Linked DNA regions of Sphaerotilus montanus. The protein of the gene in region 1 interacts with the protein of each later gene in a pairwise test. Links are inferred from orthologs where the notes say so. Each region holds a gene or a part of one and is shown in the gene's direction. Other genes may lie near its edges.

Region 1 (4,972 bases):
CTGCACGGTCGTGTTCACCCGCTACGACAAGCTCGATGTCATGTTTGCCGCTTTCATCACCATGGCACCCGTGGCCGAGGCGCTTCGGTTGCGTTAACAGGCCCTAGCGCCGACGTTTCAGCAGCCCGGTCGGCAGCCGGTTCAGCACTGCCACCAGCCAGCGCATCTGCCACGGGAACACATGCACCGGCTGGCGGCGTGCGATGGCCGCGGTGATCTCGCGGACCGCAGCCGCTTCGGACAGCAGGAAGGGCTTGCCGCTGGCATCGCCCCCGTTGAGTTCGCGCAGCCGGGCGGTGTCCATGTAGCCCGGCACGATGGCGGTGACGGCGATGGAAAATGGCGCCAGCGCGATGCGGTAGGTCTCGCACAGGCTCAGCACGCTGCGCTTGGTGGCGCTGTAGAGCGATGCGCCGGGATAGTCCTTGAGCAGGCCCGCCACCGAGGAGATCGCCACCAGCTGCCCGCGCTGCGCGCCGACAGGCTGTTGCAGCAGGCGCCGGGCCGCGCACTCGAAGGCGTGGTGCAGGCCGCTGACGTTGGTGGCCAGCAGGCGCAGCGTCGCGTCGGCGTCGAGCGCGTGGTGGCGCGAGTTGAAGTAGGTCCCGGCCGAGACGATCAGCAGGTCCAGCGGCAGCGGCGCGGGCAAGAAGTCGGCCAGCGCGTGGTCGATCGCCGCGGCGTCGGCGATGTCGAGTGCATAGCGCTTCAGCTGCGGGTAGGGGCGCGCGGCGTCGGCGTCGATCTTGCCGGGGTCCCGGCCGCACACCGCCACGCGGTGTCCCGCCTGCAGGTAGTGCAGCGCCAGGGCCCAGCCGATGCCGCTGGTGCCGCCGATGACCATGATGTTCAGGGGACTCATGCCAGGCGCTGCCCGCATTGGTGGCCGTAGTGCCACTGGGCGTCGACCAGCCGGCGGTAGTCCGAGAGCTGCTCGGGGGCGGCCAGTTCGATGCGGTTCGCCGCCCAGCGGAGGCGCTTGAGCAGCAGGGCGTGCGGCAAGGCGCGGCGCATGTCCGAGGTGTCGTAGCTGCAACGGCCGGGGTGGGCGTGGAGATCGGCGTGCATCACGTGGTGCATGCGCCGGTGGCCATCGACGCCCAGCACCGCGCGCAGGGCGGGCGTGGCCAGGGTGCGGTCATAAGGCGCCTTGTGTTCCATGAAGACCTCGTTCGCCAGTTGTCGTGCGATCTCGACGGGCACCAGATCAATGGCGCCGCCGAGGTAATGCCGGCCCGCGTGGGCATGGCAGCGGAAATAGAACATGTCGGCGATCGACGCCCGCACCGCGTCGGCGACCGGCATGTCCGTGACCGTGCGCAGGTCCGGTGCGATGACCCCGTGGCCCCAGCGGGGATCGTCCATCGGGGCGCGCCGGCCCTGCAGCAGCGCGGCCGTGCGGGTGTCGCACAGCACGGTTTCGGCGAACAGCGGGCGTGCGCCACGCGGCTGGCCGACCTCGTGTTCGCCGTAGAGCAGGGTGCCGGCGATGAAGGCGACGGCCGGCCCGGGGGCGGGATCGGGTGCGGCGGGCAGCGGCAGCCTCGCCGGAAGCTCGAACAGGTAGTCATTGAAGAGATCCGGCACCCGCGGCGCCGGCTGGCGATTGCAGAACCGAGCCAGCGCACCCGCCAGTGCGCCGCCGAGCGTGGCGCCCGGACGCGCTTGCAGGCTGCGGCAGAAGGCGTGCATCGCGGGTGAGGCGAGCCAGTCCCGGCGCGCAGCGGCGTCCGGCAGCGCTTGTATGATCGCCGCGGCGATGGCGCCACCACAGCTGGCCAGCAGCACATCGGGCGCGCGGCCCTGCGCCGCCAGCGCCGCATGCAGGCCCAGGTAATAACCGAACCGGAAGCCCCCGCCGGCCATCACCAGGCAACGCGCGTATCGATGTCCCACCGTCTTGCATCCATCGGAGCCATTGAAGGGAAGGGGGCGCTGCCTGCGACCTGGCGGCAGCGCATCGGCTTGCTCTTGCTGAACACGCTGGTGTTCACGGCATGCTATCAAACCGCCAACCACCTGGCGGAGCGGGCGCAGGTGTCGCGCCAGATCGCGCTGGCCTTCGAGCGGCAGATCCCGTTCATCGCGTGGATGGTCCTGCCCTACCTCTGCTCGGGTCTGTTCTATGCGGGCAGCTTCTTTCTCGTGCCGGACCGCGCGGCCTTGCGCCTGCTGAGCCAGCGCCTGCTGCTGGCGACGGTGGTGGCCGCGCTGGTGTTCGCGGCCCTCCCGGTGCAGTGCGGTTTTGTGCGGCCTGCGGTGCAGTCACCGGTCCTGGCGCTGCTGTACGCGGGTCTGGGCCTGGTGGACCGGCCGTACAACCAGATTCCGTCGCTGCATGTCGCCTACTGTGTGGTGTTCTGGTTCACGCTGCGCGACACGCTCGACAGCCGCCCGGCGCGGTGGCTGCTGGCGGTGGCGCTGCTGCTGGTGTCGGTCGCGACCGTCTTCACCTACCAGCACCAGAGCCTGGACGGCGTGGCCGGCGCACTGCTGGGTCTGGCCGTGGTGGGGTGGGTCCGACCGGGTTCGCACGAAGTACCGGTGGCCCTGCACTACGTGGCCGCGGCGACTGTCACCTTCCTCGTCGGCGCGCTGGCCCTGCACAGCCTGCTGGGGCTGTACCTGACGCTGAGCCTGCTGCTGGTCAGCATGGCCTATGCGCGCCGGGACCGGCATTTTCTGCACAAGCAGACGGGGCGCCATCCGCTGTGGGTCTGGGGCCTGTACGCGCCGTATCTTGCTGGGTACCGGCTGACGTGGTGGCTGGTGCAGTGGCGGGAGCGGCACCATGCGCCTGTGGTCCGGGTGTCGGAGCGGCTCTGGATTGGCCGGCGTCTGACCGACCGCGAGGCCGCGCTGCTGCCGCCGGACTGCGTGGTGGTGGACCTGTCCGCCGAACTGCCCGAGACCCCCAGCCTGTTGCGCGCCGCGGCGATCCGCTACCGGCATCTGCCGCTGCTCGACCTGGTGACCCCGGTACCCGCCGCCGTGGAAGAGATTGCCGCGGTGGTGCGCGCCGCGTGGGCGGAAGGCCGCATCGTCTACCTGCACTGCGCGATGGGCTACGAACGCTGTGTGCGGCTGGCAGACTACCTCGCATGAACCTCTCCTTCTCGGTCTACGACCTCAAACCCCGGTTCCAGCAGGCGCTGCGGCCGCTGCTCGCGTCGCTGGTGCGCCGCGGCGTCACCCCGAACCAGATCACCGTGCTGGCCATGGCGCTCTCGCTGGCCTATGGCGTGGTGCTGGCGCTGCACCCGGCGAACCGGTGGCTGTGGGGGCTGTTCCCGGTCGCCATGCTGCTGCGCATGGCCCTGAACGCGGTCGACGGCATGCTCGCCACGGCCACCGGGCAGAAGACGGCGCTGGGCGCCCTGCTCAACGAGATGGGCGACCAGCTCTCGGACGTGGCGCTCTACCTGCCGTTCGCGCTGGTGGCGCAGGTGCGGGCGCCGATGCTGGTGATCGTCGTCGCAGCGGCGCTGCTGGCCGAGTTTGCCGGCGTGCTGGCCGTGCTGATCGGCGCGGACCGCCGCTTCGACGGCCCGATGGGCAAGAGCGACCGCGCGGTCGTCTTCGGGCTGATGGGGCTGCTGGTGGCGGGTGGCGCGAGGGCGGACTGGTTCGACGGGCTGCTGATGCTCACGCTCGTGCTGCTCGTCTGGACCACCGTCAACCGGCTGCGACAGGCTTTGCGGGCGGTGGCTCGTGGCGCGCCACGGACACCGTGAAGATGCCGGCCAGCCCGATCAGGCTCTGCGTCTTGCGGCAGTCGATGCTGGCCACCAGCGCGTCGAGTTCCGCCTGGGGCCGTGGCCGCATCAGCCACGGCTCGCCGCGGTGGTTGTTCAGCGTCTGGGCGATCATCAGCAGCTGCGGGTGCCACGGCTGTCCGGTGTAGACCAGATGTCCGCCGGGGCGGAGCTGGCGCTGGATGCCCTGCAGCGACGCCAGCACCGGCGCGTTCTCGGCGAACAGTTCGTACAGGCCCGACACGATCACGATGTCGAACTGCGACTCGTCGATGGGGTAGCTGTCCGGCGAGAACGCATCCCGGCACTCGTACTCGACCGTGTGGTTCAGCGCGAGCGCCTCGGCCAGCTGGCGGGCCGCGTCCAGATTGGCCTGCGCGTAGTCCCGCAGGGTGATGTGCATGGGGCGGTCCTGGAAGCGCTTGGCGGTTTCCAGCACGTAGCGCCCGCCGCCCGCGGCGACATCCAGGATGCGCAGCGGCAAATTGGCCGGGTGCGTGGCGATGAGTTCGGACAGCGCCTGCTGCAGGTGCTGCTTGCGCAGCCGGATGCCGCGCCAGCCGATTGCCTGCAGATAGCCCTGGTCGATGAACTTGCCGATGCCGAAGCGCCCGCCGGCTTCGTTGCGGTAGACGTAGTCGAGCGAGGCACCCGAATCGAAGCCCTGCGTCAGGCCGATCTGCATGCCGTTGCTGAGCGGGCCGAGCCACTGCAGCATCTGGCGCTGGACGGTGTTGGCCGCGCGCTCCAGCGCCGTGCCCAGCGTGCCCCGCTGCAGGTGGCCGAACTGGGCGGCGCTGCGGCTGTTCCGGTCGCCATCCAGGTGCTCCTCGACCGCGGCGATCGGGTGGCCGAAGCAGCCGTCGATGAACTGCCGGGTCGCCTGGATCGCCTCGTCCATCGGCGGCCCCTGTTCGTAGAAGACCGCATGGAAGCAGTCCTTGAGCACCAGCAGGCGCTTGTGGCGCGAGCCCAGGCGCTCGAAGAACAGCTGCTGTGGCGCGGCGTGCACGACGTAGTCCTTCTCCGCGACCAGCATCAGCACTGGCACGTCGATCGCGAAGGCATCGGCGACGATGCGCTTGGCCGTGTCGGCCAGACCGAGCAGGACCCGGGCGGAGATGCGCCTGGCGATCAGCGGATCCGCAGCGTAGGCGCGGGCCTGCTCGTGCGAATGGGTCAGCATGGACGGGCGGATGTAGCTGGTGACCGCCAGG
Region 2 (4,271 bases), 2.1 Mb from region 1 along the record:
AGCTCGCGCAGCTGGAGCGCCGCTTCCAGGCGCAGCAGGCCGAGGCCCTGCTCGAAGCCGGCGTGCGCATGGCCGACCCGGCGCGCTTCGACCTGCGCGGCACGCTCGCCTGCGGCCGGGACGTGTCGATCGACGTCAACTGCGTCTTCGAAGGCACGGTCACGCTGGGCGATGACGTGTCCATCGGTGCCAACTGCTGCCTGCGCAACGTGACCATCGGCGCCGGCACCGTGCTGCAGCCGTTCACGCACATCGACGGCGAAGCGCTCGGCGTCGAGATCGGCGCGGGCGTGCAGATCGGTCCGTTCGCCCGCCTGCGCCCCGGCGCGAAGCTGGGCGACGAGGTCCACATCGGCAACTTCGTCGAGGTCAAGAACTCCACGATGGCCCGCGGCGCCAAGGCCAACCACCTCGCCTACCTGGGCGACGCGGTGGTCGGCGAGCGCGTCAACTACGGCGCCGGCAGCATCACCGCCAACTACGACGGCGCCAACAAGCACCGCACCACCATCGAGGCCGATGTCCACATCGGCTCCAACTGCGTGCTGGTCGCGCCGGTGACCATCGGGGCCGGCTCGACCGTGGGCGCGGGCTCGACCATCAGCAAGGACGTCGCCGCCGGACAGCTCGCCGTGGCCCGTGGACGCCAGACCAGCCTGAGCGGCTGGACCCGTCCGGTGAAGGCGCCCAAGAAGTGAGCACGCTCGCCAGCAGCCTGCTGCCCTGGCGCCGTGGGCCGGCGGCGGGTGCGCCTGCCGCGCCTGTGGTGCCGACCGGCGTGCTGCCGATCGAGCCGACGCACTACCAGCGCCTCGGCCTGCCCGAGGACTGCACGCTGACCGAGCTGCAGATCGCGTGGATGCGGATCGAGCCGACCCTGCCGCCGCCGCTGACGCCGATCCAGCGCCGGGACCTGCCCGCCGAGCGCACCGAACAGCGCCGCGCCGAGGACCGCCGCCTGGCACGCGCCGTCCTGGGTGATCCGGCGCGGCGTGCGGTCTACGACGCCTGGCTCGCCCGCGAGCGCGCCGCCCCGACGTCCTGGGTCAAGCGCCTGCTGCGCCGGGACTGACCGGCCTGGGCAGCGCGATCTGCAGCCCGCATTTCGCGCGGTGCACGCTGAAGAAGCAGCGCACGTTGCGCACATTGGCGTCGCTGGTGAACAGCCGCTGCGCCATCGCCTGGTAGGCCGGCATGTCGGCCACCTGCGCGACCAGCACGAAGTCCGGCCCGCCCTGGGTGCGGTAGCACTGCTGCACGGCCGCGTCCGCTACAGCGCGGGCCTCGAAGGCCGACAACCGCTCGACCGACTGCGTGTCCAGCGTCACCTCGGCGATGGCCGTCAGCCCGTGGCCCAGCGCCTCGGGCGACAGCACGGCGACGGTGCGTTCGATCACCCCGGCGTCCGCCATCCGCTTGATGCGGCGCAGGGCGGTGGCGGCCGAGACATGCACCGCATCGGCCAGCGCCTGGTTCGAGCGCGCGGCGTCGCGCTGCAGTTCGTCCAGCAGGCGCAGATCGATGGCGTCCAGCGGCATCGTTTCGCGGGGTGTCATGCAATAAATTTCCGAATATGTATTCTGAATGGCGGTTCATTGCAATCGTAATGCAAGACGAAGGAATTCGTCGAAAACGATAATTCTTTGCTCATTCATTGCGCGACAAGCTCGCTACGATCGGCGCCTGTCTCCATCCACTGTTTGCCAAGGGAAGTCCAACCATGTGCGGAATCGTCGGCGCCGTCAGTCAGCGCAACATCGTCCCCATCCTGCTCCAGGGTCTGCAGCGCCTCGAGTACCGTGGTTATGACTCCTGCGGCGTTGCCGTGCACCAGGGCGGCCAGCTGCGCCGCTCGCGCAGCACCTCGCGCGTGGCCGAGCTGGACGCCATGGTCCTGCAGGACGGCATCGAAGGCCTCGTCGGCATCGCCCACACCCGCTGGGCCACCCACGGCGTGCCGGCCGTCCACAACGCCCACCCGCACTTCAGCCACGGCCCCGGCTTCGATGCCAAGAGCGCCAAGGCCGGCCGCATCGCGCTGGTCCACAACGGCATCATCGAGAACCACGACGAACTGCGTGCCGAGCTGAAGGCCCGCGGCTACGAGTTCACCAGCCAGACCGACACCGAGGTCATTGCCCACCTGATCGACTCGCTCTACCAGGGCGACCTGTTCGACGCGGTGCAGAGCGCGCTGCCGCAGCTGCGCGGCGCCTACGCGATCGCGGTGTTCTGCCAGGAAGAGCCGCTGCGCGTCGTCGGCGCGCGTGAAGGCTCGCCGCTGGTGCTGGGCGTGGGCAAGGGCGAGAACTTCCTCGCCTCGGACGCGATGGCGCTGGCCGGCGTGACCGACCAGATCGTCTACCTGGAAGAAGGCGACGTGGTCGACCTGCAGCAGGGCAAGTACTGGATCACCGGCAAGGGTGATGGCGGCGCCCGCGTACGCATCGACCGCCCGGTCAAGACCGTCAACGCCCACAGCGGCGCGGCCGAACTGGGCCCGTACCGCCACTACATGCAGAAGGAAATCTTCGAGCAGCCGCGCGCCATCGCCGACACGCTCGAAGGCGTCGAGGGCATTGCCCCGGACCTGTTCGGCGACGACGCGGCCGAGGTGTTCAGCCAGATCGACAAGGTGCTGATCCTCGCCTGCGGCACCAGCTCGTATTCGGGCATGACCGCCAAGTACTGGCTGGAAAGCATCGCCAAGATCCCGTGCCAGGTCGAGATCGCCAGCGAATACCGCTACCGCGACAGCGTGCCGGACCCGAAGACGCTGGTCGTCACCATCAGCCAGAGCGGCGAGACCGCCGACACGCTGGCCGCGCTGAAACACGCCCGCGCCCAGGGCATGGAGCAGACGCTGACCATCTGCAACGTCTCGACCAGCGCGATGGTGCGCGAGTGCAAGCTGTCGTTCATCACGCACGCCGGGGCGGAAATCGGCGTGGCCTCGACCAAGGCGTTCTCGACGCAGCTGGTGGCGCTGTTCCTGCTGACGCTGGTGCTGGCCAAGCAGCGCGGGCACCTGCCGGAAACGGGCGAAGTCGCCGCGCTGCGCAACCTGCGCCACCTGCCGGCCGCCGTGCAGTCGGTGCTGGCGCTGGAGCCGCAGATCATCGCGTGGGCCGAGCTGTTCACGCCGAAGCAGAACGCGCTGTTCCTGGGCCGTGGCCGCCACTACCCGATCGCGCTGGAAGGCGCCCTGAAGCTCAAGGAAATCAGCTACATCCACGCCGAGGCCTACCCGGCCGGCGAGCTGAAGCACGGCCCGCTGGCGCTGGTGGACGCGGCCATGCCGGTCGTCACCATCGCGCCGAATGACCAGTTGCTGGAGAAGCTCAAGAGCAACATGCAGGAAGTCCGTGCGCGCGGCGGCGAGCTGTTCGTCTTCGCCGATGCCGACACGCGCATCGAGAACGAGCCGGGCGTCCACGTCATCCGCATGCCGGAGCACTACGGCGCGCTGAGCCCGATCCTGCACGTCGTGCCGCTGCAGATGCTGGCGTATCACACGGCGTGTGCGCGGGGGACGGATGTGGACAAGCCGCGGAATCTGGCGAAGAGCGTCACGGTGGAGTGAGCGGAGCCGACCGGATTGCGTCGATATAGAAAGGGCCTTCGGGCCCTTTTTTTTGGGCAGTGTGTCTGCACTGTGGGCTAGTTCTTTCGGTGTCGACTTTGCAGCGGTCCTGGTCACTCTAATCGCTGCTTGGTGCTCTGGAGCGTACTAATTTGTTCTTCCCTCAGCCTCGGCAGTCTTTAAGTGATGTCAATCCCACCTGACTGTGCTTAAAATCCGTCGCATGATTCTCACTTTAACGGAGCCAGTGTGAAATTAGATATTCTCGGAACACAGTATGACTTGCGCACGAATACGCCCGTCATCTACGCCCAATGTTCAATCGATGACTATCTGAAGGTAGTCGGGGACAAGTTTTTCGAGTTCTCTATTCAACGCAGAAGGGAGAAGTTTTCCGCTTACACCCAAATGAAAGACGATATTGTTAGCGGTACGTTACTTCCGACGATTACTCTGGCGGTATCTATCGATAAAGTGCAAAGAGTCATGGCTGCATACGAAAGCGGCAACAACGATACAGTACGGGATGCACTACTCGCCGCTTTGCCGTTGAATATCCTTGATGGGCTTCAACGAACCTACATACTCCGTGATCTATTGGATTCTGGTCACAAATTTCCTGCCAATCAAACCGTCCATCTTGAAATTCGTGCTGAACCTGATTTACGGCACCTCATCTATCGAATTA

Evidence for each region.
Region 2: the proteins of BDD16_RS18765 (region 1) and glmS interact in binary tests that used the Escherichia coli proteins (3 or more experiments, as listed by UniProt). The link is inferred for Sphaerotilus montanus from one-to-one orthologs.

The regions. Positions count from the first base shown.
Region 1 is NZ_JACCFH010000001.1:4,123,680-4,128,651, forward strand. Bases 997-3,996 are described here. They hold BDD16_RS18765 (phosphatase PAP2 family protein), read left to right. Parts: upstream 997-1,887; coding sequence 1,888-3,105; downstream 3,106-3,996. Other genes in these bases: BDD16_RS18760 (patatin-like phospholipase family protein), read right to left, coding at 997-1,896; BDD16_RS18770 (CDP-alcohol phosphatidyltransferase family protein), read left to right, coding at 3,102-3,734; BDD16_RS18775 (bifunctional alpha/beta hydrolase/class I SAM-dependent methyltransferase), read right to left, coding at 3,676-3,996. Outside these bases: BDD16_RS18750 (hypothetical protein), read left to right, coding at 1-97; BDD16_RS18755 (SDR family NAD(P)-dependent oxidoreductase), read right to left, coding at 104-862; more of BDD16_RS18760, read right to left, coding at 859-996; more of BDD16_RS18775, read right to left, coding at 3,997-4,972.
Region 2 is NZ_JACCFH010000001.1:2,040,793-2,045,063, forward strand. Bases 1,215-4,151 are described here. They hold glmS (glutamine--fructose-6-phosphate transaminase (isomerizing)), read left to right. Parts: upstream 1,215-1,720; coding sequence 1,721-3,583; downstream 3,584-4,151. Other genes in these bases: BDD16_RS09290 (Lrp/AsnC family transcriptional regulator), read right to left, coding at 1,215-1,556; BDD16_RS09300 (hypothetical protein), read left to right, coding at 3,833-4,151. In the rest of the region: bifunctional UDP-N-acetylglucosamine diphosphorylase/glucosamine-1-phosphate N-acetyltransferase GlmU, read left to right, coding at 1-698; BDD16_RS09285 (hypothetical protein), read left to right, coding at 695-1,072; more of BDD16_RS09290, read right to left, coding at 1,047-1,214; more of BDD16_RS09300, read left to right, coding at 4,152-4,271. UniProt on the Escherichia coli protein: Catalyzes the first step in hexosamine metabolism, converting fructose-6P into glucosamine-6P using glutamine as a nitrogen source.